Regions from separate parts of the Neobacillus sp. plas4 genome, predicted to be linked through region 4. Evidence: predicted binding sites of a transcription regulator. Region 4 holds the regulator's gene; each other region holds the start of a gene.
What was found. Region 4 encodes Rex, which represses fermentation and respiration genes when NADH is low (regulators of the CRP and FNR family bind a similar motif). Its sites were predicted from a motif close to TTGTGAAATATTTCACAA; they were not measured.

Region 1: a site for Rex is predicted at 2,745-2,762, ahead of AC2TFD_RS04800 (DoxX family membrane protein). Genes of this name have one in related genera too.
Region 2: a site for Rex is predicted at 2,850-2,867, ahead of AC2TFD_RS26285 (anaerobic sulfatase maturase). Genes of this name have one in related genera too.
Region 3: a site for Rex is predicted at 4,976-4,993, ahead of AC2TFD_RS16980 (DUF438 domain-containing protein). Genes of this name have one in related genera too.

What each region holds. Positions count from the first base shown of each region.
Region 1 covers NZ_CM170152.1:944,190-951,477, reverse strand. Annotated here, with positions in the region: gene AC2TFD_RS04820 (DinB family protein) at 1-201, shown strand, start outside; gene AC2TFD_RS04815 (exonuclease domain-containing protein) at 530-1,138, opposite strand; gene AC2TFD_RS04810 (TetR/AcrR family transcriptional regulator) at 1,348-1,917, opposite strand; gene AC2TFD_RS04805 (MBL fold metallo-hydrolase) at 1,931-2,638, opposite strand; gene AC2TFD_RS04800 (DoxX family membrane protein) at 2,846-3,364, shown strand; gene AC2TFD_RS04795 (DoxX family membrane protein) at 3,504-4,016, shown strand; gene AC2TFD_RS04790 (hypothetical protein) at 4,360-4,587, opposite strand; gene AC2TFD_RS04785 (nucleotidyltransferase domain-containing protein) at 4,800-5,594, shown strand; gene AC2TFD_RS04780 (NCS2 family permease) at 5,715-7,016, shown strand; gene AC2TFD_RS04775 (glycosyltransferase) at 7,099-7,288, opposite strand, start outside.
Region 2 covers NZ_CM170152.1:5,219,693-5,226,980, forward strand. Annotated here, with positions in the region: gene AC2TFD_RS26280 (arylsulfatase) at 1-1,306, opposite strand, end outside; gene AC2TFD_RS26285 (anaerobic sulfatase maturase) at 1,426-2,685, opposite strand; gene AC2TFD_RS26290 (LutC/YkgG family protein) at 2,907-3,623, opposite strand; gene AC2TFD_RS26295 (LutB/LldF family L-lactate oxidation iron-sulfur protein) at 3,620-5,050, opposite strand; gene AC2TFD_RS26300 ((Fe-S)-binding protein) at 5,085-5,801, opposite strand; gene AC2TFD_RS26305 (RbsD/FucU family protein) at 5,894-6,319, opposite strand; gene AC2TFD_RS26310 (fumarylacetoacetate hydrolase family protein) at 6,312-7,220, opposite strand; gene AC2TFD_RS26315 (SDR family NAD(P)-dependent oxidoreductase) at 7,235-7,288, opposite strand, start outside.
Region 3 covers NZ_CM170152.1:3,419,790-3,427,077, reverse strand. Annotated here, with positions in the region: tRNA gene AC2TFD_RS17065 (tRNA-Met) at 18-91, shown strand; tRNA gene AC2TFD_RS17060 (tRNA-Ile) at 136-209, shown strand; tRNA gene AC2TFD_RS17055 (tRNA-Ser) at 217-309, shown strand; tRNA gene AC2TFD_RS17050 (tRNA-Met) at 422-495, shown strand; tRNA gene AC2TFD_RS17045 (tRNA-Asp) at 538-614, shown strand; tRNA gene AC2TFD_RS17040 (tRNA-Phe) at 656-728, shown strand; tRNA gene AC2TFD_RS17035 (tRNA-Tyr) at 764-848, shown strand; tRNA gene AC2TFD_RS17030 (tRNA-Gln) at 1,000-1,074, shown strand; tRNA gene AC2TFD_RS17025 (tRNA-Cys) at 1,087-1,160, shown strand; tRNA gene AC2TFD_RS17020 (tRNA-Gly) at 1,172-1,245, shown strand; tRNA gene AC2TFD_RS17015 (tRNA-Ile) at 1,249-1,322, shown strand; tRNA gene AC2TFD_RS17010 (tRNA-Asn) at 1,365-1,439, shown strand; tRNA gene AC2TFD_RS17005 (tRNA-Ser) at 1,454-1,544, shown strand; tRNA gene AC2TFD_RS17000 (tRNA-Arg) at 1,551-1,624, shown strand; gene AC2TFD_RS16995 (pentapeptide repeat-containing protein) at 1,916-2,749, shown strand; gene map (type I methionyl aminopeptidase) at 2,873-3,616, shown strand; gene AC2TFD_RS16985 (ring-cleaving dioxygenase) at 3,843-4,820, opposite strand; gene AC2TFD_RS16980 (DUF438 domain-containing protein) at 5,119-6,339, shown strand; gene AC2TFD_RS16975 (YpzG family protein) at 6,518-6,670, shown strand; gene AC2TFD_RS16970 (ABC transporter substrate-binding protein) at 7,066-7,288, shown strand, end outside.
Region 4 covers NZ_CM170152.1:288,054-295,341, reverse strand. Annotated here, with positions in the region: gene groL (chaperonin GroEL) at 1-381, opposite strand, end outside; gene groES (co-chaperone GroES) at 435-722, opposite strand; gene AC2TFD_RS01570 (CPBP family intramembrane glutamic endopeptidase) at 999-1,721, shown strand; gene AC2TFD_RS01565 (YdiK family protein) at 1,718-1,918, shown strand; gene AC2TFD_RS01560 (cytoplasmic protein) at 2,472-3,179, opposite strand; gene AC2TFD_RS01555 (bactofilin family protein) at 3,193-3,909, opposite strand; gene AC2TFD_RS01550 (YhbD family protein) at 3,923-4,546, opposite strand; gene AC2TFD_RS01545 (redox-sensing transcriptional repressor Rex) at 4,665-5,318, opposite strand; gene moaC (cyclic pyranopterin monophosphate synthase MoaC) at 5,348-5,845, opposite strand; gene AC2TFD_RS01535 (ABC-F family ATP-binding cassette domain-containing protein) at 6,033-7,288, shown strand, end outside.

The DNA.
Region 1 (7,288 bases), 660 kb from region 4:
AACCTGCCTTTGAAAACCATCCTGGAAGACTTCAAAGCAGTTAGAAACGCAACCATCACCCTAATTCAGAACCTGCCAGATGAAGCATGGGAAAACAAAGGCAACGCAAATGGAACAGAAATCACCACAAGAGCCATCGCCTACATCCTAGCCGGTCACCAAATGCACCACTGCAAGATTGTGGAAGATAGATACATATAATTTTATGTAGTTTGGTGCCTGTCACCGGGGGATGTCACCGCGGTGACACTCCCCGGTGACAGGCACCGCTCGTGGACACTGTCCACCTCAGGTGGACAGTGTGTTGTTAACGCACTTAAATCAGAAAAAAAGGTAGAAATCCCAAATATCTTAGGGCTTCTACCTCTTTTTGATCTATAGTAGTATTCCTTGAGTTTTCATCATTCTTATGAGTGACCGTCCCTTCCCCTTTTTGTGGGTTTCGGGCTCTCATCCCTCTTATGAATGACTGCTCTGAATGACTGCTCTGAATGACTGCTCTTTTTCATTTTGCAGGTTCCCAGTATAATTATCCCAATCTAGATCGTGTGGCTGCTGGCTGGTATTTTCTCATCGGGCCATTTTCGAGTACTTCTTGTAGATACAGGTTTCCATTGGGACTGGTTTTTCTGAGTAAGTCCATGAGGTATGTAATATCATCAAGTGCCCTATGTGTTTGATGGTTTGTGATTTGATGCGCTTGTAAAAGGGTTAAGAGTTTACCATTAGGGAAACCATAATTCTTCCATTTGACCCCTCTCATTGTACAGTACCACTTTAAATCATTTATTTCTGGGTACATCTGATAAAGAAAGCTTCTGTCAAAAGAGGCATTGTGTGCAAAGACAGTATCAGCACGATGGAAATAGGTCTTAATCTTTCCATCTAAGAAACTCTTCCCTTCTACTAATTCATAGGGAATTCCATGAATTTGGTACGCACGGTCATAGTTTCTTCTAGCAGTACTGGAAAGTGGTTCTCTTAAAAAAGATTCTTCTTCGATAATCTCTTGAATTTCTCCTGTATCGGCTCTATAAGAAAACAATTTCACTGCAAGTTCAATTACTTCATCCGTAGTCGGGCCCAGCCCAGTTGTTTCAACGTCCAAAACTAAGCCAAACTTATCAAGTTTACTCATATATCTTCATTCCTTTTTGATCTAAATCTTAATATTACTATCATTATAACATCATTATTCATAAAGAAGACTTGCCAATTTAGCAAGTCACTTGAGATTTGTAGTTTGGGTTAACGGATATCTGCGTTAAAGTGATTATATTTGCGGTAAAGTGATTATATCTGCGGTAAACCATATATCATGATATCAATTACAGCCGAAAACGACCCCTAGCTATTACGCATCCCCTTAATAAATGCTTTAATGATTACTTCTAAACTCACATTTAAATCCAAATCCATCTTAAATCCACCGCGCTGTTCTAATGCAGAAAAGCCGTGTAGGATGCTCCTCAACCCTCTAACTGCATGTAAAGCATGATCGCCATCTAATTCGTATGCCTGCAATACCCGAACAGATAGTTCAACCACCTTAGCACCTGCCTGTTGCACATCTCTATCCTCCATATCAGGTGCCATTAAGGTTGCTTCATATATACCCGGATGTTTCCGGGCGAAATTCACATAGGCTGTACTAACTGCCAGTAATGCCTCATCTCCAGACACGCCAATAGCAGCTGTGGTTAATTCTTCATAAAGACGATTTATTCCATAAATGGCCATTTTTTTTCGTAAGCCTCCAAGACCATCAAAATGGTTATATAACGAAGGAGGCCGAATTCCAAGTTTTTTCGCCAGATTTGCCAATGTAACTTCCTGAATCCCAAAAACATCGGCAATCTCCCCTGCTGCTTCTAGAATTTCATTTATTTCTAGTCCTAATTTAGGTCTTGGTGACATTGCTCAAAACTCCTTAGTTTAATTTCTTCTCAAGACTGCGAATTGCCTGCTCCATTACTCCAGTTGGATTCTTCACTAGTTCCCCATGTCCCACCGCGAGAAGATCTGGCTTATAGTCAGCTAATTTCCTTGCACTTTCCAACGCAGTTTCTTTACTCCAAGTTCCAAACACTGGAAAAGGAAACCATGGCTTGACATCCCCAGCAACTGCAATACCACCTCGTGTTTGAAAAGCGTCCCCTGCGATCAACGCATGTGTACGGGTATCATAAAAAGACATCGATCCAGGTGTGTGTCCAGGTGTTTCAATGGCTGCTAATGATCCAACAAGATCCCCTTCCTTCAATAGTACATTCGCTCTGGTTTTCAACTTTTTTGGAACTCCGCCTTTTATCGGGGTTTGAGGTTCATGCTGATCTAAGGAAAGGTCACCATTCATAATTCTATTATCCCTAACAGAAATATAAACAGGCACATTTGGCAGCTTCTCTTTTATTCTATCTAGCGCACCAACATGATCCTCATGTGCATGCGTTAATATAATTTTAGTGATTGGCTTTTTAATATTGTCTGCCGCCTTACATATACCGTCCATACTAAAGGGCAGTGCAGCGTCAATCAGGGTTAGTTCTTTCTCTTCCTCCACCAAATAGCAATTAACAGGAAAAAAATTCGGCAAAAATGTGACTTGATATAAATATCCATTCTTGATCACTCTCATTGCGGCCATCCCCTTTAACTAATATCATTAGTTTAACATTAACTAATGATGTTAGTTTTGTCAATCCCTCCCGTGTTCGCAATTTGTTCACAACTTTTTTACAAATATGTGAATCAATGAACAATCTACACTGAATTCGAGATTAATTTGATATATTAGCAGTGTAATAAATATTGAAAACGTAATTAACAAGGAGATGGCTTAAGAATGTTTATGAACTTTTTAAGAGAAAATAAAATTGCGGCTGGAATCATAACAGTCTTACGTATATATCTTGGTTATGCTTGGTTCACTGCAGGGCTAGGGAAATTACAAAGCGGTGCATTTGACGCTTCTGGCTTCCTGACGAATGCTGTAGCAAATCCAGTTAAAGGTCCAGATGGCAACATGGTTTACGGCTGGTATGTAAACTTTCTAGAAAGCTTTGCGTTACCGAACATTGATGTCTTCAACTTTATCGTTCCTTGGGGCGAAACATTAATTGGTTTAGGCCTTATGCTTGGATGTTTAACAACAGCTGCAATGTTCTTTGGATTGGTAATGAACTTCTCTTTCTTCTTAGCAGGCACAGTATCTCATAACCCAACGGATATATTCTTAGGATTTATAATCTTAACTGCAGGATTTAATGCTGGTCGTATCGGTCTTGATTACTGGGTCGTTCCATTTCTTCGTAAGACAATGAGAGCAAACGGTTTGAAAGAAAAAGTAAAATCAGCTGCCTAAAAAAGGTTGTTCAAAAGTTTGACAAAACTTTTCTAACAAAATGTGAACTTATCACTACACTCATGTAGTTAACTTAAAAAATCTTTTATAGTGTAACTATCAAATACAAATTAATTAATTTTGAAGGGCGGAATGCTTTATGTTTAATAACTTCTTAAGAGAAAATAAAATTGCAACTGGTATTTTAACAATCTTACGTTTATATCTAGGATATGCTTGGTTCACTGCAGGACTAGGAAAATTACAAAGCGGTGCCTTCGATGCTTCTGGCTTCTTAAAAGGAGCAATCGCTAATCCAGTAAAAGGCCCTGATGGCAGCGTGGTCTACGGCTGGTATGTTAATTTCTTAGAAAGCTTTGCGTTACCAAATATCGATGTGTTCAACTTCATCGTTCCTTGGGGCGAAACATTAATCGGTTTAGGTCTTATGCTTGGATGTTTAACAACAACTGCAATGTTTTTTGGTCTAGTAATGAACTTCAGTTTCTTCTTAGCAGGAACAGTATCACATAACCCAACTGATATCTTCTTAGGATTCATCATCTTAACAGCAGGTTACAACGCTGGTCGTATTGGTCTTGACCGCTGGGTGGTACCATTCATCCGTAAAACCGCTCTTAAAGGTAAAGAAACAGCAAAACAACATGCATAAATAAAAAAGCGCAAGCGCCCTCGGACCAAGCCAAAATGCAGCTTGGTCCTGCGATGATTATTCGAAGGAGCTTTCCTTAGTGTTTAGCGGCGTATGGCCTCCTCGTAAAAGCTAACGCTTTTCCTTCGTGCGAAGCCTATGCTGCCGAAGCGTTCCCTGTGGAGCGCTCCAACTGAGATAAAGGAAACACGAAGGGCCGGAGGCGCATTCGTGCTTGACTTCGTAGGTAGGTAAAAATCCTGAAGGGATTTTTACTCGCGGAGAGCGAAGGACACTAGCCGCTAGGGCGCTGGAGCTGGACAGTAAAAATGCCTCAGTCACAATGTGATTGAGGCATTTTTATTTAATAACTATTGTCTTCACCGTGTTCAAATCCTACGCGATCTTGATACCAATTTGTAATTTGAGTGAGTATAGCAAATACAAAAAAGAAATTCATAGCCCATACGTTAATGAAAGGTGCTAAGCCTCCGAACTCAATTCCATGATACCCTTTTATTTTCATTACAATCATAGATTCAATGAAAATTAGAATAAAACCTACAACACCCGCAACAGCCATTCGAATCATTTCTGTTCCCCTCCATACCAGCTCTTATATTTTATTTTATTTCCAAATTAGAAAAATATATTTTTGACAATTTTGTGAACGTTTATATATCTATTATAGGGCAAATTTTACAGGAAAAACAACATTAAACATTTATTTTCTTAGATTTTATTTTGGTGAATATAGATTGGATTGTTTTAGGAAACAAATAGTACTATTAGGAGGTTTTGTGAATGAAAGAACACATCTTAGAAGTACTCAACCAAATCGAAATTGAATATGAAGTTAAAATCCTTTATGCATGTGAATCGGGAAGCCGTTCCTGGGGATTTCCATCGATGGGCAGCGACTTTGATGTTCGATTTATTTATATTCATAAGAGGGATTGGTACCTCTCGATTGATCAAAGGCGTGATGTGCTGGAGGTTCCAAAGCATGATAGGCTTACAATTTCAGTGGACAATCTCCTCGACCTAAATGGCTGGGAACTTGCCAAAGCCTTGCGGTTATTTCGCAAATCCAATCCGCCTCTTTTGGAATGGCTCCATTCAAATATTATTTATTATAAGCAGTACTCTGCCATACAAAAAATCCAAGGGTTGAAGAACCACATTTTTTCTCCTGTTTCTTGCATTCACCACTATTTAAAAATGGCAAAAGGTAATTATCGTGATTATTTGAATCGGGACGAAGTCAAAATTAAAAGATACTTCAATATATTCCGCCCGCTTTTGGCAGCTAAATGGATTGAAAAACACAAGGAATTTCCACCTGTTTCATTTACAGTGCTGGTGGAAGAAATCCTTCCAAACGGCGAGATTAGAAAGATAATTGACGCCGCTATTAAGCAGAAAATAGCGGGGAATGACCTAGACCTTACTCCACAGCCTGCAATCATGAATCCATTCTTGGAAAATGAAATGGAGCAGCTAGAGAAATATGTAACGGAATTAACAGTCAATCAACCCGATCCTACCGAACTCTTAAATCAGGTATTTCGTGAAACCCTTATTGAAGTTTGGGAATAAAACAAAAATTTTGCCTTTCCACCACTTCAAATTTTTCTTCCATGAAAGCTTGAAAATCACATTGAAAACGAATATTATATAAAAGTTGTCAAAAAATGTTCGTGTTTTGGAGGAACCACTATGTTTAAGCTAAAAGAAAATCAAACAAGCACAAAAACGGAACTACTCGCAGGGATTACCACCTTCTTCACAATGGTTTACATTGTTGTTGTGAATCCAGTCATTCTTGCTGATGCTGGTGTCCCCTTTGAACAGGTCTTCACGGCCACCATCATTTCCGCAGTTGTCGGGACACTCTGGATGGCATTATTTGCAAATTATCCTATCGCCATCGCACCGGGAATGGGACTAAACGCATACTTTGCCTATTCCGTTGTCGGCGGTCAGCAAAATATTACCTATGAAACAGCCTTCGCGGCAGTTTTTATAGCGGGGATTATTTTTGTCATCTTGTCCTTAACACCTTTTAGAGAAAAATTAATAGATGCAATACCAGAAAACCTTAAGCATGGGATATCAGCGGGAATTGGATTATTTATTGCTTTTATTGGATTAAGACTTACACATATTATTACTGCTCATCCTACTAATTTGGTAGGATTAGGGGACCTGCGCTCGCCATCTGCCTCGCTTGCGGTAGCAGGATTAGCCATTACGCTAATTCTTATGGCACTTCGAATCAATGGAGCATTATTTATTGGAATGATTATTACCGGCTTAATTGCCCTTTTTACCAACCAGCTTTCCTTTGATCAAGGTTTTGTATCCTTACCTTCTCTCCCCGATGGATTAATGGTAAGCAATCCCATTACGGCTTTGTCAGATGTGATTCAGAATAGTCTCTATGCAGTCGTCTTTTCATTCATTCTCGTAACCATCTTCGATACCACTGGAACCATGATTGGTGTTGCCAATCAAGCGGGTTTAATGAAAAATGGAAAATTGCCGCGTGCCCGCCATGCGCTGCTTTCCGACTCTGTTGCAACATCCATTGGTGCCATTTTTGGTACAAGTCCAACAACTGCTTATATTGAATCTACTTCAGGAGTTGCGGCTGGCGGCCGGACAGGATTAACATCCCTTACTGTAGCAGTTTTGTTTATGTTATCGGCGTTTTTCGGACCTCTTGTCAGCGCAGTTTCAGGTATTTCTGCCATTACCGCTCCTGCCCTTATCATTGTCGGCAGTATGATGATGGGCAGCATTGCAAAGATCAAATGGAACGAAATAGATGAAGCTTTTCCGGCATTCCTTGTGATTCTGAGCATGCCGTTAACATCCAGCATTGCCACTGGAATTGCACTTGGTTTCATCAGCTATCCGCTTCTAAAAATTGTAAAAGGCAAATGGCGTGAGGTACACCCGCTTTTATATGTTTTCGCCGTACTATTCTTTTATCAACTTGCATTCTTACCGCATTAAAAAATGGAGTCCCAACAAGAAGTTGGGCTCCATTTTTCTTAAACTTTGTTGCTTTTTAACAATTTCCACGAAAACAGCCTTTTTAAAACTTATTTGGGAACTGCTTGATAATTCCGTTTGTTAGGAAATCTGCCAAATGCATTAAATGATCTTGATTTTTATCTAAGGCCGTGATATTCGCATTCCAATCCTTATGAAGCTTGGCAACCACGCCATCTGTGATTAGTTTTAAATGCGTATACATCATATTTTTTAATTCTTGTTTATTGTAA
Region 2 (7,288 bases), 1.2 Mb from region 4:
GACTTAAGTTATAGATTTCTTGCGGATCATTATCTAAATCAAAATACTGTTCGACACCTGTTTGCGAATACCAAATATATTTTTCTTTGCCGTTTACGATATAGTGATGAGATAAATCACCAAATGAATGCTCTCCATGGAGGTAAGGTCTCCAATCTATATCCATTCCTTTTGCGAGCGGAATAACACTTTTTCCTTCTACCGTTTCAGGTACCTTAGCATCCGCTGCCTCTAATAAAGTCGGCATGATATCTCGCAGTTCAATAATTTTGTCACAGGTTGTACCCTTTTGGATACCAAGCTGATTTCCAGGGTCAGAAAGAATAAAAGGGATTTTCGCGCTGCCTTCATATGCCAGCGATTTAGCTAGAAAATGATGATCCCCCAGTAGTTCCCCATGGTCAGAGACAAACAAAATGACTGTATTATGATAAACTTGATATTCAATCATGGACTGAATAAAACGGCCAATTTGGTCATCAATATGCGCTATTAATGCATAATAAGCTGCACGTGCGCGCTTAAGGCGCTGTTCCGGAACCACCCCTCTTCTTGTTGTAGGGAGCAGCCCTAATCCTGCCTCATCTTTAGCCGCCCATGTTCCAATCACTGGATCATCTATCTCCTTACTCATATAGTAATCAAAATAGGCTTGTGGTGGATCAAACGGTGGATGCGGGCGAACGAACGACATTTTTAAGAAAAATGGTTTTCTTGGATCCCGCCGTCTCAGAAAATCAATCGATTGAGTAACAACCCAATTCGTTGGATGAAACTCTTCCGGCAAATGCCAAGGACGGCTCATCGCAGAAGCATTACAATCTAAACCAATATCCGTTAAATCCCGATGACCGCCAAGACGCTCCCGGAGCCATGGCAAGTAATCATCAGTTTGTTCAAACGACTCTTGATATGGCGTATTTTTAAAACGATTATGATGCAAATAGCCATCATGTAAAATGACATTGTGAAATCCGCATAAATTCCTGGAAGGATACACATGCATTTTTCCGACACTTTGGGTATGATAGCCCGCATGGCTCATTTCTTCCGGCAGCATATGCGGGTAATCCCAAGGCACTCGGTCCTGATACCCCACCCGTCCGGTTGAACGCTGTGACATACCAGTTAATACAGCAGCACGTGCCGGGACACATGTCGGCGTTGCACTGTAAGCATTCCCAAACGTAACACCTTCCGCTGCTAATTGATCTAGATTGGGCGTTTCAACGATTGGGTGACCTGCAGAGCTTAAACAATCAAATCTCATCTGATCAACCATGATCAATAAAACATTGGGCTTCATTTCTCTTCTCCACCTTAACCTTTAATTGAACCTGCAATTCCATCTACAAAATATTTTTGGGAAATGAGGAAAACATTAAACGATATAAATTCCTATTTATATTCCACATAATTTATGTCCTAACTGACACGAAGGTCTGCACAGCATTGTTTGTATTTTTTCCCGCTGCCGCACGGACAAGGATCGTTCCTCTTTGGAGACTTTCCTTTAAAAAAGCGTGCCACATTCTGCTGGAATAAGTGGGATCTAACTTTATCCCCAAGCTGCTTCATCCGACCATCTGCATACCTGTAAATTTGCTTATAGCTCGAACAAAAATAGTCAACCTCTGATGTCGAACGATCAGCACTCCATTTCCGGTTACGAGGACATCCACCGTGGCAGAGCTTCTTCCAATCGCACGTTTTGCAAGGTTCAGGAAATGTTGGCTTCATTTTGAGGAAGGTATCATATAATGGGTTGGATAATAGTTGATCAATAGAATCCGTTGCGACATTACCAATCTTCCATTCTGGATTAATGAAAAAGTCGCAAGGGAAGGCATCCCCATTTTGTTCTAGAATAATCGTTTGCGGGCATGACGCCATATGGACACATGAACCAGGCTCCCGATTTACATAAACAGAAAGCATTTCATCAAAGAAGCGGATCGAAGTCCTTGGTTCGCCATTGTTATACCAATAATCAAAGGCTTCACAAAGGAAGGCGCCGTACTCTTCCGGAGTAATATCGTAATCACCGGGAGCGTTAACCTCTTGAGCACGAAAATCCATACATGGGATAAATTGAACAAAACCAAATCCCTCAGATTCGAAAAATCGCATCAGCTCTGTTGCTTTTCCAACATTCCCCTTATGCACGACAGTTAAAATATTAAAATCTACCCCATGCTTACGAAGGTACCCAATTCCCTTCATAACCCGGTCAAAGCTGCCCTGCCCCCGTGAATCCACTCTTCGGGTATCATGAATCTCCTTTGGTCCATCTAAACTGACTCCAACTAAAAATTGATACTGTTTAAAAAAAAACGCCAATTTATCATTTAGTAACGTTCCATTGGTTTGGAGTGAGTTAGAAATAATTGTATTCTTCGGTGCGTATTTAGCTTGAAGAGCTACTACTTCCTCAAAAAAATCAAGCCCTGCTAGTAAAGGTTCTCCTCCTTGCCAGGCAAAGGATGCAACCCCATTTGACCTCTCCATATATTCCTTCATAAACTTATCTAAAATCACGGAATCAATTCGGTTAATTTTTTTTCCTGGTTTTCCGCCGCAAGTACTGTAATAACAATAATCACAAGCTAAATTACAATCCTCAGATACCGTCTTCCACATTACACTTATATTTCGATGTTCTGTCATCAAACATCCAATGCTCATTCGTTTTACCTCTATCCCGATATAGTTGAAAACCCTGACTAGACATCAGGGCTGCAATTGATTCTACTTTTCTGTTATTATGACTGTGACCAGAAAAATATCCCCTTCATATGTTAAGGAATTAACTTAAAACAGGCTGCTCCATAAACTTTATATTACCTTTATAGTGAATTAATTCCAATAGGACAATTGGCAAATCAACGTGTATAAACCCATTCTTTTTATATATCTTCCACTATAAGATAAGCAGCTTTAATCGGTCCATGAACACCAACAACAAGAATCATTTCGATATCTGCTGAGTTGCTTGGTCCTGTGATGAAGTTAATGCAGGAGGCGATTTGTTCACCGTTTTTTACTTTTTCGTTAATGATGCGGGCCGCCTGTGTCATGCGCGGAACAATGCTACTTTTGGGGACAATAATGATGGAAGCGGCCGGTAAAAAGCTGACACTTCTCCCCCTATCCTTGCTGCTGAAAAGAACTGCTGTGCCTGATTCTGCTAGTGTTACATCACTGATTGTGATTCCGACATTCGCAGCCTCGGCCTTCGCAATATTTTCTTCGCCTTTTGTATGGTCCCAAATATGAAGATCAATTCCTTCTTTCGGCCATTCTTCCTCCATTAGCTTTGTAAGACCATATTGTGAAAAGCGCTCGTCTTTCCATGTTACAATTGGGCCTCCGCCATATTGTTGGACAACTTCTTTTAATGCGTTAGAAAGCTTTTCAGTAGAGGTAATGACAATATCGGTATGAATATTTTTACATTGTTCTTTTAACACTTCTACCAACTCATCTTGTGTGGCGGTTTTCAACACCTCATCTTGAGGATGATGAATCCAATTCGGTTTTTCTATTGACGTTTTTTGTTCTCTTCCTAGACGATTAGCGATTTTTTCTAAAAAAGCCTCCCGATTCTGTATCGTACCGCTCATGATTCTTTCCCTCCTTGTGGACGATTTTTAAACCAATCACGGAATCTTTCTTTATTTGGTGCTGGGAAATCTCTTGATTCTGTCCATGCTTTTAAAGGTCCTGGGCCTTTTGAGATTTTATCGTCCTGCGTAAACGGGGACATAACCGGCGCTGCCAGTTTTGAGCCGATTTTATAAAGTGCAGGGGATGACGCACCAAAACCAAATGCCTTCATTAATAGCTTTTCAGATATTGGCGCTCGACCTTCTTTTTCCACGATGATTTGGCGGTGTTTATGCAGCAGCTGATGGAGCGGAATCTTCACTGGACATGCCTCTGTACATGCTCCGCATAAGGTGGAGGCATATGGCAGCTCTTTGTAATCATCGTATCCGCCAAGTAATGGTGAAAGAACCGCACCGACAGGACCAGAATAAATGGAACCGTATGAATGCCCGCCAACATGCCGATAAACGGGACAGACATTAATACAAGCTGCACAGCGGATACATTGGAGAATGGATTGGAATTCACCGCCAAGAATGTCCGATCTGCCGTTATCGACAATGACCAAGTGAAATTCTTCCGGTCCGTCGACATCTCCTTCCTCTTTAGGACCTGTTAAGGTGGTGATATAGCTTGTCAGTTTTTGCCCTACGGCACTTCTTGTTAATAAACTAACAAGGACTTCCATTTCCTCAAAGGTTGGAACAAGTCTTTCCATTCCCATTACTGTTATTTGTGTTTTCGGTAAAGCGCATACTAAATCGGCATTTCCTTCATTTGTCACGAGGGTAATTGAGCCGGTTTCAGCAATGGCAAAGTTACATCCTGTGATTCCGATATCTGCTGTCAAATATTCTTGCCGCAATTTTTCACGCGCATGTAAAGCGAGCTCTTCTGGTTTTTCTGAATGTTGATATCCATGCTTCTCTTTAAAAACATCACGGATTTGCTCCTTATTTTTATGCAGCGCAGGAACAACAATGTGAGAAGGAGGCTCATGGTCATCCTCTTGCAAAATGTATTCCCCTAGGTCTGTTTCAATCACCTCACAACCTAATTGCTCAAGACCTGCATTTAAATTGATCTCTTCCGTCACCATCGACTTTGATTTTACGATCTTTTTAGCGCCTTTGTGTTCCGCGACATTCTTAATATACTCCGTTGCCTCTTTCGCCGTTTGCGCAAAGAAGACATGTCCTCCTCGTTTGGAGACATTCTCACTTAGCTGATATAAATAATAGTCTAGGTTTTCTAGTACATGCTGGCGGATTTCTTCCCCGTGCAAGCGCCAATCTTCCCAGTTCCCTAACTCTTCTACAGCCCCCAAACGACGTGATTGAAATCGTCCTTGGGCACTCGAAACAGCTCCACGCATGAAGGAATCGTGCAGTCCTTTATCAACGCGGTCAGTAAACTTATCTTCGCTTATTTTCATCGACATTGGTCATCCCCCTTTTTAATCGTGTAATCTATTTTTATCGGCTATTAAGGACCTCTGCAATATGCATGACTTTAACTGGCATGCCTTTTCGGGCAATACGGCCGCCTATATTCATTAAGCATCCAGCATCTGCCCCAATTAATATATCTGCCCCGGTCTCTTCAACTGAACAAACCTTTTCTTCGACCATTTGCTCTGAAATATTCCCCATCTTAACGGAGAATGTTCCTCCAAACCCACAGCATCTCTCTTTTCCTGGCAGTTCTGTAAATTCTAAGCCCTGTACATGCTGCAACAAAATCATCGGTGCTTGCTTGACCCCAAGCAATCTCGTCATATGACAGGAGGTATGATACGTTGCTTTTCCTTCTAAGCGTGCACCCACATCTTCCACTTTTAATACATCAACGATAAATTCAGTGAATTCATAGGTTTTATCCGCTAGCGCTTTGGCTTTTGGCTCCCATACAGGGTCACCTTTAAAGATATGTGGGTATTCTTTAAACATATAGGCACAGGAACCTGCTGGAGAAACGACATACTCTGCATGTTCAAACGTAGAAATCATACGCTTCATTGCCTCTTTCGATTCTTTGACATACCCGCTGTTATAGGACGGCTGTCCGCAGCAAATTTGTGATTCTGGAAAATCAATTTCACATCCAAGTCTTTCTAATACTTCTACCGTTGCCTTGCCAACATCACCTTGAAACATATCTACTAAACATGTAGCAAAAAGGGTGACCTTCATTTTCCCCGCTCCCTTATCCTTATCTAATTCCGTGTTTGATAGATTTAAAAAAACCCAACCCATAGTAAATGGATTGGGTCCCTCTACCTTCATTAAAGAACGCCTTTTTTTAAAATAATATTCGCATACTGAGCCCGTTCACTTGTAGCAAGGATGGCATAGGCCGCTTTACTTCGTTCGTAGAAAGCCATTCTTTCTACTTTTTCAAACTGAACAGGCAAGTTGCTACTATTTTTTACAATGGCTTCGTATTCCTTCCAGATTTCAGGTTCTTTTCCATCTCCTTCAACCGGTTCCATCAGCATGACTGGATAGGTGACGTATGTATCTAACGGAAAGAATTCTAATATCGCAGACAGGAAGGCTGGAACGCTATGTCCATGACCATTTAGTAAAATACTAGAATGACTTGCAGCCGGAAAATTTCCGTCTGCAAGAACAATTTCATCACCGTGTCCCATCTCCATCAAAACTTTCATCAGTTCTGGTGAAAGAATGGGCGGAATTCCTTTAAGCATGGATCAATGCCTTTTCTTCTACAAATTTATTCGTAAGCTTTCCTAACTTTTCAATTTCAACACTGATTACATCTCCTGGCTGAATATAAACACGTTGATCCACAGGCAGGCCAAATACTACTCCCTCTGGTGTACCTGTTAAAATAAGATCTCCAGGCACAAGCGTCATGTGTTGAGAAATATAGCTGACAATCTCTGCACATGAAAAAATCATATCAGATGTGTTGGAGTCTTGTCTTAATTCATCATTCACATATGTTTTCAGACTAAGGTTGTTTGGATCTTCTACTTCATCCGATGTCACTAGGTAAGGGCCAACTGGACTAAAATCATCACATGTTTTGCCAAGCAGCCATTGATGTGTTCTCATTTGCAGATCCCTTGCTGATAAGTCATTGACGGTACAATAACCAAATACATGTGAAAGTGCATCTTCTTTAGAAACATTTTTTGTCTTTTTACCGATGACAATTCCTAATTCCACCTCGTAGTCCAGTTCATTCGTTACAGATGGGACGACAATTTCACATTGATGACCTGTTAAAGTATTATCAAACTTATTAAACAGGATCGGAACTTCCGGATATGGCGCATTCGTCTCATCCGCATGTTTGCGATAGTTTAAACCGACGCAAATGATTTTATGTGGCTGGGTTACACATGGACCCCATTCAAGAGACTCTTCATCGATGACAACGGCATTGCCATTTGCAACTGCCTCTTTAACCTTATTCTCAAACTCCTGTAATTGAGATGGTTGAAACTGAATGACCTGCATAACATCTGTGATCACTTCATTCCATTCCGCTTTCTTTGCTGTTTCTTCGATATCGATCAATTGATTGTCCAATTTTACTGCTAATCTTTCATTCTCATTCTCTATAAAAGTAGCTAATTTCATTTTTATTCATCCTCCTATGCATTCTTCCCAAAAACAACGCCGCCATCAATATAAAGTGGAGATCCCAT
Region 3 (7,288 bases), 3.0 Mb from region 4:
TTATAGTTATTGAAAATGGCGGTGTAGCTCAGCTGGCTAGAGCGTACGGTTCATACCCGTAAGGTCGGGGGTTCGATCCCCTCCGCCGCTATAAATGAATTTAATGCTAATGTTGTTATTAATGTTAGTGTTTATGGACCCTTAGCTCAGCTGGTTAGAGCAGACGGCTCATAACCGTCCGGTCGTAGGTTCGAGTCCTACAGGGTCCATTTATCTGGAGGAATACCCAAGTCTGGCTGAAGGGATCGGTCTTGAAAACCGACAGGCGGGTTAAACCGCGCGGGGGTTCGAATCCCTCTTCCTCCTCCATCATAATAATGTGCGAGTTGCATCAATTGAACTGCTGCTTGAATTGGCTTCCTGAGATTGATATAGTCCATACAAGCTATGGGCATGAGTTAAATGTAATAATTTTTACTGTCGCGGGGTGGAGCAGTCTGGTAGCTCGTCGGGCTCATAACCCGAAGGTCGTAGGTTCAAATCCTGCCCCCGCAATTAAAGTTAGTTATTTTCAAGAAAAACACTTGAAAAAACTTTGGTCCGGTAGTTCAGTTGGTTAGAATGCCTGCCTGTCACGCAGGAGGTCGCGGGTTCGAGTCCCGTCCGGACCGCCATTTTTATTCCGGTAGTTGACCTACCGTTGGTATAGATGTGTGGCTCAGTAGCTCAGTCGGTAGAGCAAAGGACTGAAAATCCTTGTGTCGGCGGTTCGATTCCGTCCTGAGCCACCTTTAAATGTTATGATTAGTAAGGTCTCTTATATGGAGGGGTAGCGAAGTGGCTAAACGCGGCGGACTGTAAATCCGCTCCCTCAGGGTTCGGCGGTTCGAATCCGTCCCCCTCCACCAATTTTTTTTGCATAGCAAAATAACCAAAGTTTTTTGCGAAGCAAATTTACCAGGTTTTTTTTCACAAAGGTGAAAATAACCATAATGGTGATTGTGGTTCCGACATTCGTGGGTTCGATTCCCATCAGTCGCCCCATTTCATTTTTATTATTGGGCTATAGCCAAGCGGTAAGGCATCGCACTTTGACTGCGACATGCGTTGGTTCAAATCCAGCTAGCCCAGCCAGCCATGCATAAAGGCAGCATAGCCAAGTGGTAAGGCAGAGGTCTGCAAAACCTTTATCCCCGGTTCAAATCCGGGTGTTGCCTCCAATTCTAGTAATGCGGGTGTAGTTTAGTGGTAAAACCTCAGCCTTCCAAGCTGATGTTGTGAGTTCGATTCTCATCACCCGCTCCATATGGGCCTATAGCTCAGCTGGTTAGAGCGCACGCCTGATAAGCGTGAGGTCGATGGTTCGAGTCCATTTAGGCCCACTAGAATTTTTTGCGAAGCAAAATTATTAGAATATCCATTGTTCCGCAGTAGCTCAGTGGTAGAGCAATCGGCTGTTAACCGATCGGTCGTAGGTTCGAGTCCTACCTGCGGAGCCATTTTTTATGTCTATGGGGAAGTACTCAAGAGGCTGAAGAGGCGCCCCTGCTAAGGGTGTAGGTCGGGTAACCGGCGCGAGGGTTCAAATCCCTCCTTCTCCGCCATAATATGCGCCTTTAGCTCAGCTGGATAGAGCATACGCCTTCTAAGCGTACGGTCAGAGGTTCGAATCCTCTAAGGTGCGTAAAATAGCAATGAAGAACAACACTTAAAAAGGTTGTTCTTTTTTGTTTGTCCCTAAGGACAAAAAGACCGATAAATAGTGTAAGAAAATTATGTTTTATTGCTTTTGTAAAAATTAATAATAATTTTAATCGTACCTGAATCAGCTTTATCTATACCGATAATAGTACGAATAGGAGGAAATCATGCCCGTGCAGTTCTAACTTAGGTATCTGTGTTAAGATAAAATCTAGTTGAGATTTTTCAAATGGATTAATAGGTAAGTTTTTTAATAGAAGGAAGTGTGTTTATTATGTCTTGCGCATTAGTAATAGACGACAATACTTTGAATAATTTACGTGCTGACTGTGAAAATTGCTTTGGTTTGTGCTGCGTGGCACTGCCTTATGCAAAATCAGCCGATTTCGCCTTTGATAAAGACGGCGGGACTCCTTGCCGTAATTTACAATCCAATTATCTATGTGGCATACATAATGACCTTCGAAATAGAGGGTTTCGTGGCTGTTCGGCTTATGAATGCTTTGGGGCTGGTCAAAAGGTATCTCAACTCACATATAATGGAAAGGATTGGCGTTTAAACCAGGATGTTGCTCAAGAGATGTTTGTTGTATATCCAATTATGCAGCAACTTCATGAGATGCTATGGTACCTATATGAAGCACTAACTACAGATGCTGCAAAGTCAATCTATAAAGAATTAAATGAAAGTCTTGTTGAGACTGAAGAACTGGCCGGTAAAAGTCCAAAGTTCATATTGAGCATCGATGTGAATCAACATAGAGATAAGGTAAACAAGCTGCTGATTCGTACAAGTGAGTTGGTTCGTGCTCAAGTCACTAAAAAGCAAAAAGATACACGTCGCGGAATGGATTATTTAGGGGCAAAGTTGAAAGGAGCCGATCTAAGGGGCTCAAATCTTAGAGGCGCCTTACTAATTGCTGCAGACCTTAGAAACGCAGACCTTAGATGGAGTGATTTCATCGGAGCGGATTTTAGGGATACGGAAATCAGTGGAGCAAATCTTACTGGGAGTATTTTTCTTACCCAGGCCCAAGTGAATGCAGCTAAGGGGAATAAACGCACTAAATTACCAGCCTCATTAGTGAGGCCAGCCCATTGGAGCTAAGAAGATTAATTTTTTAGGAATATAGCTATAAAGAAATATACTTGAATTTTTATATTAAGTAAGCCTAAAATATAAGAATGGAAAATTTACAACGATATTAATTTGATAAAGTAGGGAAAATACATGATTGCAAAAACAGAAGAAGATATAAAAGCACTAAAAGAAATCGGCAAAATTTGTGCCGAAATAAGAGATGAATTGGTAAAAAGAACAGTACCTGGTATAACTACAAAGGAACTAGATGATTTAGCGGGCCAGCTTTTCGAAAAGGCAGGGGCAATCTCAGCACCAAAGGGTGAATATGACTTTCCTGGATATACGTGTATTAGTGTAAATGAGGAAGTAGCGCATGGAATTCCTGGGAAAAGAGTTATAAAAGAAGGAGACATCGTAAATATTGATGTATCTGGTTCTAAAAATGGCTATTTCGCCGATACAGGTATCTCATTTGTTGTCGGTGAAGGGGAAGAGATATTAACAAAAATCTGTGATGTTGCAAAATTAGCATTTGAAGCAGGTCTAAAAAAGGCAAAACCTGGTTCAAAGAAAAGCGGGCTAGGGAAAGCTGTTATTCAAACGGCACGTCAGCATGGTTTAACAGTTATTATGAATTTAACTGGTCATGGAATCGGTCGGAGAATACATGAAGCGCCAGATCATATTTATAATTATCATGACACCTGGGATGACGAACTTTTAAAGGAAGGAATGGTAATTGCATTCGAACCTTTTATCTCAACCAAGGAAGAGGAAGTTTTTCAAGTTGAAGGTGATGACTGGACCTATGTGACTGAGGAAAGTTATGTTGCACAGTACGAACATACGATCATCCTTACAAAAAACGGACCGATCATTACAACCTTATAATAATAGGCAAAAAAGCGGATTCCCAAGGGATCCGCTCTATTTTTACTGTCCAGCTCCAGCGCCCTAGCGGCTAGTGTCCTTCGCTCTCCGCGAGTAAAAATCCCTTCAGGATTTTTACCTACCTACGATAAGTCGACATCGAATCGCCTCCGGCTCTTCGTGTTTCCTTTATCTCAGTTGGAGCGCTCCAGGCCATACGCCGCTGACCAGGGCGCTTGCGCTTTTCTTATTCTTTTGTAAATTTCAATGTACTTCTTACTGTGTTAATTGGACGCACTAATTTTTCAATTTGGTCACGTTTTGGTTCAAAAAATGGTGGTAGTGATAACTTTTCACCAAGCGTTTCATATGGTTCGTCTCCCATAAATCCAGGGCCATCTGTTGCAAATTCAAATAAAATCTGAGGGGCAACTCTAGCATAAAGAGATCCGAAAAAGTAGCGATCGACAAAACCTGAAGTTTGGAAGCCGAAACGACGCATTTGTTGATCCCATTCGTCTAGTACAGAACGATCCTCCACACGGAATGCAGCGTGATGGACTGTTCCGAAACCTTGGCGTGCAGGTGGAAGAACTGCATTATATTCAACCACAACTTGGGCACCATTTCCTCCTTCACCCACTTCAAATAAATGAAAGTCACCTTCTTGCGCAATTTCTTTAAAGAGTAATACCTTTTCCATCATTTCTTTAAAATAGTCAAAATTAGCAATCCGAACAAAAATGGGACCTAAACCTGTTATGGCATATTCTAATGGAATCGGACCATTTTGCCATGGTACACCGGCAGCCACACCCTCGTTATTTTCATCCGAAATTAATTGATAGTGTTGGTCATCAAAATCAACGAACGAGATTGTTTTTTTACCAAATTGTTCTTTAATCCCCGAATGCTTTATCTCCAAACGATCAAAACGATTTACCCAATAATCTATCGCCCTATCGTTAGGAACTCTAAATGAGGTTTTTGAAATCTCATTTGTTCCATGCACACCTTTTGGAATGCTAGGAAAATCAAAAAATGTCATATCAGTTCCAGGGCTGCCGGTGTCGTCTGCAAAAAACAAATGATAGGTTTGAATATCATCCTGGTTTACAGTCTTCTTAACCAACCGCATACCTAAAACAAAAGTAAAGAACTCATAATTCTTCTCTGCACTGCTTGTAATGGCTGTTACATGGTGTATTCCTTTTAAATTGTTCACGTTTATACCTCCAATAAATGTATTCCACTATATTCCCGTTATCGCGCTAATAAATCATTTGGAGTTACTTGTAATCCCTCGGATTAAAATATCTCTAATTCGAGATAAATATATCATGGGAACGATATACTGTCAATTTCTTGGTCTATCTTTTGTTCTTATATTTTTCACATTTCATACGTTAATTTCCACATCAATGATGTTAATCACAAACAGGCTGATGAAAAGGTGTTATTTTAACTATGAGATTAATTATCATTACCAATTTAAAAATAAACCATTTGATAGGAGAATCCTGATGAGTGAATTCATAAATAATCGTGAACTACGTTCAAACAATCCAAATAAACGCCAAGCAATATTAAAACAAATCTTTGAGGACCTTCATGCTGGAAAGAATGTGGCCGAGGTCAAAGCACATTTTGATGCATTTATCGGAAAAATCACCATTGATGAAATTTCACAGCTTCAGCATGATTATGGAGGTCTTTCTGTTGAGGAAATGCACCAACTACATGCTAAGCACACAGAAATTTTTAAAGATTCTATTGAAGAAATTGAAAAAACCAATAAGCCTGAGGAAATTCCTGGACATCCTATCCATACTTTCATTTTAGAAAATAGAGAGCTTGATAAGCTTGCTAATATCACTATCCAAGGGGATTTAGGGAAATTTGTTCAGGCAGATAGTCCTGAAAATGTGCTTAAGCTCATAGAAGATATCAATTTGCTTCTTGATATCGATAAGCACTATAGCAGGAAAGAAAATTTGATTTTCCCTTATTTAGAAACGTATGGCATTTTTGGACCCACTACGAACATGTGGCGTATTAATGATTTTATTCGCGATGGTATTAAAGATGCTAGGCAGAAGTTAACTTCTTATAATGGAGACAAACAGGCAGTAATGGAAGCATTAAATTTTGTTATTCAAGAAGTAACAACCATGATCTATCGGGAGGAAAATATTCTTTTTCCAATGGCATTAAACAATTTTACTGAAGATGAATGGGTAAAAATTGCCCGTGAAAGTGATGAAATTGGGTATTGTCTAATAGCCCCTGCTGGAGTATGGAAACCAGAAAGGCACGCTTTAGACGAAAAGGCGATTTCTGAAGGTTATATAAAAATGGAAACCGGGATATTATCATTAAAGCAGCTTGAACTCCTGTTAAATCAATTACCTGTCGATCTCACGTTTATTGATCAGGACGATGTTGTTCGCTATTTTTCACACGGAAAAGAAAGAATCTTTGCTCGAACAAAAGCAGTTATTGGACGTACGGTACAAAATTGTCATCCACCAAGAAGTGTCCATGTTGTAGAAGAACTGTTAGCTAACTTTAAAGCAGGGAGAAAAGATACGGAAGACTTTTGGATTAAGTTCCGTGATAAATATGTGTATATTCGTTATTTTGCCGTTAGGGATGAGAATGGAAAATACATTGGAACACTTGAATTTACGCAAAATATTGATCCGATTCAAGCAATAGAAGGAGAAAAGAGGATAATGTCTTAGTAAAAGAACCATCATACTATGAACGCATGGGGAGATCCATGCGTTTTTTTAGTAATGTTCATCTGCAGTTTTGTATTTAAGGGGTATTTTTCTAGCTATCAAATCAAATACTATGACAGATATTCCAGTAATATCGCTTTTCAGAGTATCCAAATCCTAACTATTGAGGTGATTCATTGTGAGTTATCAAGATAATTTGGATCCACAGTCTCAAAAGTTTCACCATAATTGGACACGTCCTAAGCGTGTTACCACTCAGGTAAATGGGCAAACACAAAGATCTCAACATAACATTATATTGAGATCAAACGCAAAGGCACATAGGTGGTAAAGGATATTTCTGAATTAAAGGAAGAAGACGAAAAATGTCTTCTTTCCTTTTTTATCTATACTATTATGGAAAGCCATTCAATCGTACCAATTAAATGGTATTGAATATTTAACAATAATAGTAAATTTTACCTTTAATATACCGCAAAAATAGTTAATATAGCGTTTTTCTAATTTCGTTTAATAATTGCTGTAACAACAAAGAAAGCGCTTCAATATTTACAATAAAAATAAAGTTCTGAAATATTAAAATAATATACTAGACTAATAACGAAAAAAGTACTACAATAACAAATGTAATCAGTTAATTTACCTAGTAAACAAAATTCATGGGTCAAAGAAGATACTAAACTATGAAAAATAGTATCAGAAAATTCAATCAAGGGGGAAAATTCCATGAAAAAGAAATTAGCAAGTGTGTTTATGGCTTCAACCATCTTTGCAGGTGTGTTGGCTGGATGTGCTGGAGGCGCAAAGGATAGTTCAGGCGGCAATTCAGATACGATTAAATTGGGAGTAAACATGGAACTCTCAGGTAATGTTGCTTCTTATGGTGAATCTATGGCAAAAGGTATAGAAATGGCTGTAGATGAGATTAATAAAAATGGCGGCATTGATG
Region 4 (7,288 bases):
TACAGCTGTAGCAACAGCTTTTTCAATCCCTTTACGGATACCCATTGGGTTTGCACCAGCTGTAACGTTTTTCAAACCTTCACGAATCATTGCTTGAGCAAGAACCGTTGCAGTTGTTGTACCGTCACCAGCAACATCGTTTGTTTTGCTAGCTACTTCAGCTACAAGCTTAGCACCCATGTTTTCAAAAGCATCTTCTAATTCAATTTCTTTCGCGATGGTTACACCGTCATTTGTAATAAGTGGTGAACCAAACTTCTTTTCAAGAACGACGTTACGTCCTTTAGGTCCAAGTGTAACTTTTACTGTATCTGCTAGAGCGTCAACACCACGAAGCATTGCGCGGCGTGCATCTTCACTAAACTTAATTTCTTTAGCCATGTTCAAAAAACCTCCTCGTATTTTTTAAACTCATTATTGATTTTTAAAAATCCTTATTGTCCAACTACAGCAAGGATATCGTTTTCGCGTAAAATTAAATATTCGTTTCCTTCAAACTTCACTTCTGTACCAGAGTATTTTGAGAAGATAATACGATCGCCTACAGAAACTTCAAGAGCAACACGTTCGCCACTTTCAAGCACTCTGCCTGTACCTACAGCAACAACTTTTCCTTCTTGAGGCTTTTCCTTAGCTGAGTCTGGTAACACGATACCGCTTGCAGTTTTTTCTTCTGATTCAACAAGCTCAATGACAATACGATCACCTAATGGTCTTAACAAATCAAACAACCTCCTCAAATAGATATGTAATTCTGACTTATTAGCACTCTCCTTACTTGAGTGCTAACACAATTATTATAATAATAAATGCATAGAAAATTTGCAAGTATGAAGCTAAATTTTTTTTTACAACCTTAACCAGTATGCGAATCATTCAAAGGAATATACATATCTCTAAAGATAAAATCATTAAAATTGAAACGAGCCTGCGATTATTAGTAAAATGGAGAATAGGTTAAAATAAGAAGAAGGCTTCTCTAAAGGAGATAAAACAATTTGAAAAGAGAATATTGGATTATTTTAATTGTTTATATAGCCATGCAGTTATCCAGCATTGTAGGAATACCGGGAATGATGTTTTTATTTGGCTATTTAGGGATAAATCAAGGCTTAGTTGTCCCCTACTGGTTAATTTTCAGCTTTACCATTGCCTTGCTTATTATTCTTTTCCTATTACGAAAGGAAATTAAGAGTCCTAGCCTGAATGAAAGAAGCAGTTCATTTGGATTTTCTGCTGTATGGGCTGTATTTGGTGTTTTCCTCGCCTTATTCGCCCAAGCCCTTGCTGCTAATATTGAACAGCTTATTGGTGTTGAAATGGGCTCAGAAAACACACAGCAAATTCTTGCCATTATTGAATCCTTTCCCCTTGCTATGGTGGTCAGTTCAGTAATCGGTCCCATTCTGGAGGAAATCGTTTTTCGCAAAATTATTTTCGGTTCTCTTCATAAACGGTTGAACTTTTTTTTCTCAGCATTAATCAGCTCGGTCATCTTTGCCCTTGCCCATATGGAACCGCAGCATATTCTTCTTTATTCTGCAATGGGCTTTACCTTTGCTTTTCTCTATGTAAAAACAAAACACATCATTGTACCGATTTTCGCCCATGTCGCCATGAATACATTGGTTGTCGTGATTCAATCTGTTTACAAAGATGAGATAGACGAATTCATTCGTGAGGCAGAATCGATTCAAAACTTTATCGGAGGCTTTCTATGAGACGTTCACCTATGTTTTCCGGGATTATCTATTTTGTTTTAGGAGGTTTGTTTACCTATTTTGCCATTGAGGATGTTCAGCAAAACGGCTGGGGATTTTTCAGCTACCTGCTCGTTTTATTGGCTACCTTTGACTTTGGTTCAGGTATACGAATGATCTTCCTTCACAATAGATATAAGGAAAAACCAAAAAAATAACAAACCAGCCTTTTCACTTTGTGGGTGAAAAGGCTTTTTCCTTTGGCTGTTTTATTGTTCATTGTTGATTATCTGTATAGCGATATAAAAGATTGATTAAGGACATATCAGGAGATTCTTCAATGAGATTTGTCCTTCATGACAAGGATGAAAGACATCTCAGGAGTTTCCTTATCGAGTTTTGTCCTTCATAACCAGGATGAAGGACATTTCAAGAGTTTCCTCAACGAGTTTTGTCCTTCATAACCAGGATGAAGGACATTTCAAGAGTTTCCTCACGAGTTTTGTCCTTCATAACCAGGATGAAGGACATTTTAAGAGTTTCCTCAACGAGTTTTGTCCCTCATAACCAGGGTGAAGGACATTTCAAGAATTTCCTCAACGAGTTTTGTCCTTCATAACCAGGATGAAGGACATTTCAAGAGTTTCCTCAACGAGTTTTGTCCCTCATAACCAGGGTGAAGGACATTTCAAGAATTTCCTCAACGAGTTTTGTCCTTCATAAATTATTTTCGAAAAATACCCCACATCAGTCTTTAACAAAGCCCTTCCTCTAAAGCTTTATCTTTGTTTTAACCGTGGAACTTTGATCATGTGCTAATTCCGTCGTATACTCCACTGTCCCAATTTGGCAGCCAGTGCCGATTTTTACTCGTTTACCGCGAACGATGTCAGCTTTTGTATTTTCCAGGTAAATGTCATCACCTTCGATAACTTTAGCGGTTAGAGTTCCTGTATCTTTGCTAAAAGGAAGAAAAGAACTTTTTTTCTTAACACTTATGACCCCTCCGCCAATTTCCTCCGCTGAACTTTGCCCAAAACGCAATGAAATTTTTATCTTATCGGCATTAAGAAGACCTTTGATTTCAAACCCTCCTGTTGATTCAAAGGTTTCATATTCGACGTCTCCGTTTACAGATATACTGCCTTTTATATTCGCTTCTTCTCCCGTTAAATCCTCGCCCACTTCCAGCATCCCAAGGATTTTAATTCTTTTTAAACCAGCTCGGCCGCCAACCTCCATTGATCCCATAATCAGCGTTTCATCGGACTGTAAATCCCCTTTTACCTCTGCCTCGCCGTACACTTTGATCGACCCTGTTTTAACACTTTCTAATGCCTCACTTGTTCCATACACATGAATAACGGAGCATTCGATATCATTCACAATCGTGCCTTCTCCTCGAATGCTGATTTTGTCATATTGACCGCCAGGATAACTGCCAGACCCTTTAATCGTTAAATTTTGCATTTTTGCCATTTCTCTTCCCCCCTTAAGCCTTTCGGACTTCTTTGACCACTGCTTTTTCATCCATCGAAAATTCTCCCGAATATTCTACAACACCAATAAGGCAATTCGGACCTATCGTAACGTTGTTTCCTCGGACAACAGCAGCCTTCGTATTTTCGATTTCAATCCTATCGCCTTCAATTAATTCTGTTTCTAGTTGGGTTGGAATGAACGCTTTTAATAAACAAAAAAATGGCGATTTTTGTCTAATAAGAATCGTTTGACCGCCAATCTCTTTTGCTCTGCACTCAGCAAAAATCGTGATGTCGATCAGATCAGCATTTAACAAACCGCCTATTGTAAATTGTGATTCTGCCTTAAAGGTTTCCGCTTCACAATCTTCTCCCACCGTCATTCTACCTTTTATTTTTATCTCATCACATTTGATTTTTCCGCCAACAGAAGCTTTCCCTGATACCTTTAAATTTTTTACAGCCACATGATTTTTAACCTTTGCAGTGCCATCAATCGAAAGGAATTCTCCTTCTATTGATCCGTTTATTTTCCCATTCCCGCTAATCTTTGCTGTAGCGGCTGCCACATTCCCATTTACTGTCCCTAATCCACTGCATTCAAACTGGGTACATTCTACATCAGTATTAATCGTTCCTTTACCATTTAAGGTAACACGTTCAAATTGTCCCCCATTAGATGACCCAAGCCCATTGATGATGAGGTCTCCTCGTTTTTTCGTTTCCATCGTTCATTCCCCTTTATACGAATCTCGCTTTGATTTCTTCCATACATGCATTTATTGAAATATGTGAAACCAGTTTCGTTCCTGAATCAAAATGGTATCCTTCCGTATTCATTAGCAATAGGCATTGTGTAACCCCTAATTTTCTCGTCATCACCAAGTCCGTTCTTTTTTGCTTGATTTGATCCCTGTTTTCAATCAATACCTGCAAGAGCATTTTCCCTTCATCCAAATTAATTTCTCCTGACTGCAGCAGCTTTTCTAAAATAAATACTTCCAGGATCCTTGAAAAATGAAACGAAAGATTTCCCTTTTCATTTTCCAGATAGAAATCCATTACTGGACGAGAAACAATGTTACGTCTCACTAATTCATCTGCTTCAAGTTTTATATCGCTTACATTTGGGGAAAACATATCTGCCAATTCATCTAAGGATAGATTTTCTTTCATCGTTTGAATTTTATCAATTCTCTCTAAAATCTTTTGTTTAGGAAAAAAGGTCTCCTGTCCGGTAAACGTTGATTTGCGAATAAACCAATCTTCTGGTATTAAGTCTTTTCTTTTCCATCTATATAATTGTCCATAAGAGATTCCGGTCAAGTCTAATAAATCTTTTTTTGAAATTAACTCCTCATTCATCTTTATAACCCCTTTCCAAATACAGTGTAACATAACACTGTTACGCTAGTAAAGTTCACACTCTCTATTTCTTATCGACAAAAAAAGACCTTTTCGGCTGCTGAAAAGGTCTTTACTCTTATTCTTCTGTATCATCAGTTGGATAGTGCTTTAGGAAATAGATTAGAGATTGCAGTTCAACTGCTAAGTCTATATGGTGCACGCGAATAGATGGAGGTACATTTAATCTTGCAGGTGTAAAATTTAATATCGCCTTTATATTTGAATTTACCAGGCGGTCGGTAATCATCTGCGCCACAGGTGCTGGCACTGTTAGAATGGCTACATGAATATCATCATTCTTTAAGTACTCTTCTAAATCATCCATCGGATAGATGGGAACATCCCGGATAGTTGTTCCCATCTTGTTTGGATCGACATCAAAGGCACATTCAATTCTTGTATTATTATTTTTTAAAAAGTTATAATTTAAAAATGCTGTACCGAGATTACCAACACCTATTAGAGCTACTTTTGTTAATTCATCTTGGTCCAGCGTTTTCCGGAAAAATGTTAATAAATAATTGACATTATAGCCATATCCCTTTTTCCCTAAGGCACCAAAGTAGGAAAAGTCTCTGCGAATGGTTGCCGAATCTACCTTTACTGCCTCACTTAGTTCTGCTGACGATACCCTCTGTTTACCGGAGGAATGTAGATTCTTTAAGAATCGATAATATAAGGGCAGCCGCTTTGCTGTCGCTTGTGGTATTTTCATTGTTTCATTACTCATATTCTCCCACCCCCTATAGTTAATAATTGTTACCTTACTGATTCCGTTCTATGGAAATCTCCGTTTTTCCCTCCGGTTTTTTCAACCAAATAGGTCTTTCCAATTACCATACCTTTATCCACTGCCTTACACATATCATAAACGGTTAAAGCACATGTGGAAGCAGCTGTTAACGCTTCCATTTCCACACCTGTATTTCCTTTTGTTTTGACAGAAGCTGCAATATTTAATGTAAAAGCCATATCATGTTCCTTTTTCCATGAGAAAGATATATTTACCCCCGTCAAAGGAATAGGATGGCACATCGGGATGATATCCCACGTCTTTTTTGCTGCCATTACCGCAGCAACTTGAGCTACTGCAAGAACATCGCCTTTTTTCATTTCATTATTGGTTATTTTTTCGTAAATTTCTTTACTAACAGTAATGCTGGAATGAGCAAGTGCCGTACGAGTGGTTTCTGGCTTATCGCTAATATCCACCATCTTCGCTCTTCCTTCTTCGTTAAAATGAGTAAATTCAGACATAAACAGTATCCTCCCACCAAAAATCATACTATATTTTTCACAATTTGTCTGTGAAACTTTGAACTCATGATAAAAAATTACATGATTTTATGTTTGATTATCCCCTTACTTTCCCCAACAACAAGGCAGTTTATTGCCGACAATCCCCGAATGAGGTACACTTATTAGAGTAATTGAGGTGAAAACAATGATATTATTACAGGTTAATCAATTAGCAAAATACTATGGTGCAGACCTTATTTTATCGAATATAAAACTAGAATTACAAACCCGTGATCGTGTGGCACTTGTGGGACGAAACGGTGCTGGTAAATCGACATTATTGAAAATCATTGCCGGGCATTTATCCCATGATGGCGGGGAGATTATTAAGCCAAAGGGTGTAAGTATTGGTTATTTAGCTCAGAATACCGGTTTAGAATCACATTTATCAATTTGGGATGAAATGCTGTCCGTATTTGAATCATTAAGACGTATGGAAGCCGCCATCAGGCAACTAGAGGTGCAGATGTCAGACCCTGCTGCTATCGAGAATACAAGCAGCTATGAGCGCATTCTAAAAGAATATGACGAGCTGCAAGTGAAATTCAAGGAACAAGGCGGCTATCAATATGAAGCAGATATTCGCTCCATCTTACATGGATTAAATTTTCACGATAGCTCATTAATGATTTCCAGCCTAAGCGGCGGGCAAAAGACGCGTTTAGCGTTAGGAAAACTGCTTTTATCAAAGCCTGATATTTTAATCCTGGATGAACCGACAAACCACCTTGATATTGATACGCTTACTTGGCTGGAACAATATCTTCAAGGGTATGACGGAGCCATCTTAATCGTTTCACATGACCGTTATTTCTTAGACAAAGTAGTAACGCAGGTTTATGAAATTTCGCGTAAACAAATTCAAAAATTTATCGGGAACTATAGTGCGTATCTCGATCAAAAAGCAGCCAGTTACGAACGTGATTTGAAGTTATACGAGAAACAGCAACAAGAGGTAGCCAACCTTCAAGATTTTATCCAGCGCAATCTAGCCCGTGCCTCCACGACGAAACGAGCACAAAGCCGGCGCAAAAAGCTTGAGAAAATGGATCTGATGGATCGCCCATTAGGGGATGAGAAATCTGCAACCTTCTCTTTTGAAATTGAGAAACAGACCGGAAATGATGTTCTAACAGTGGATTCCCTTGCGGTTGGTTATGATGGACAAAAGGTATCTGAGAATATTTCCATGCGGGCTTACCGTGGTGAAAGTATTGCTTTAGTAGGTCCAAACGGAGTTGGGAAGTCTACTCTTCTAAAAACCATTATCAAAAAACTCCCTGCTCTTTCCGGGAAGGTTCTATATGGTGCAAATTTAGCCATTGGCTACTATGACCAGGAGCAAGCTGAATTGACCTCAAATAAGCGCGTTCTCAACGAGCTTTGGGATGAATGGGCGTT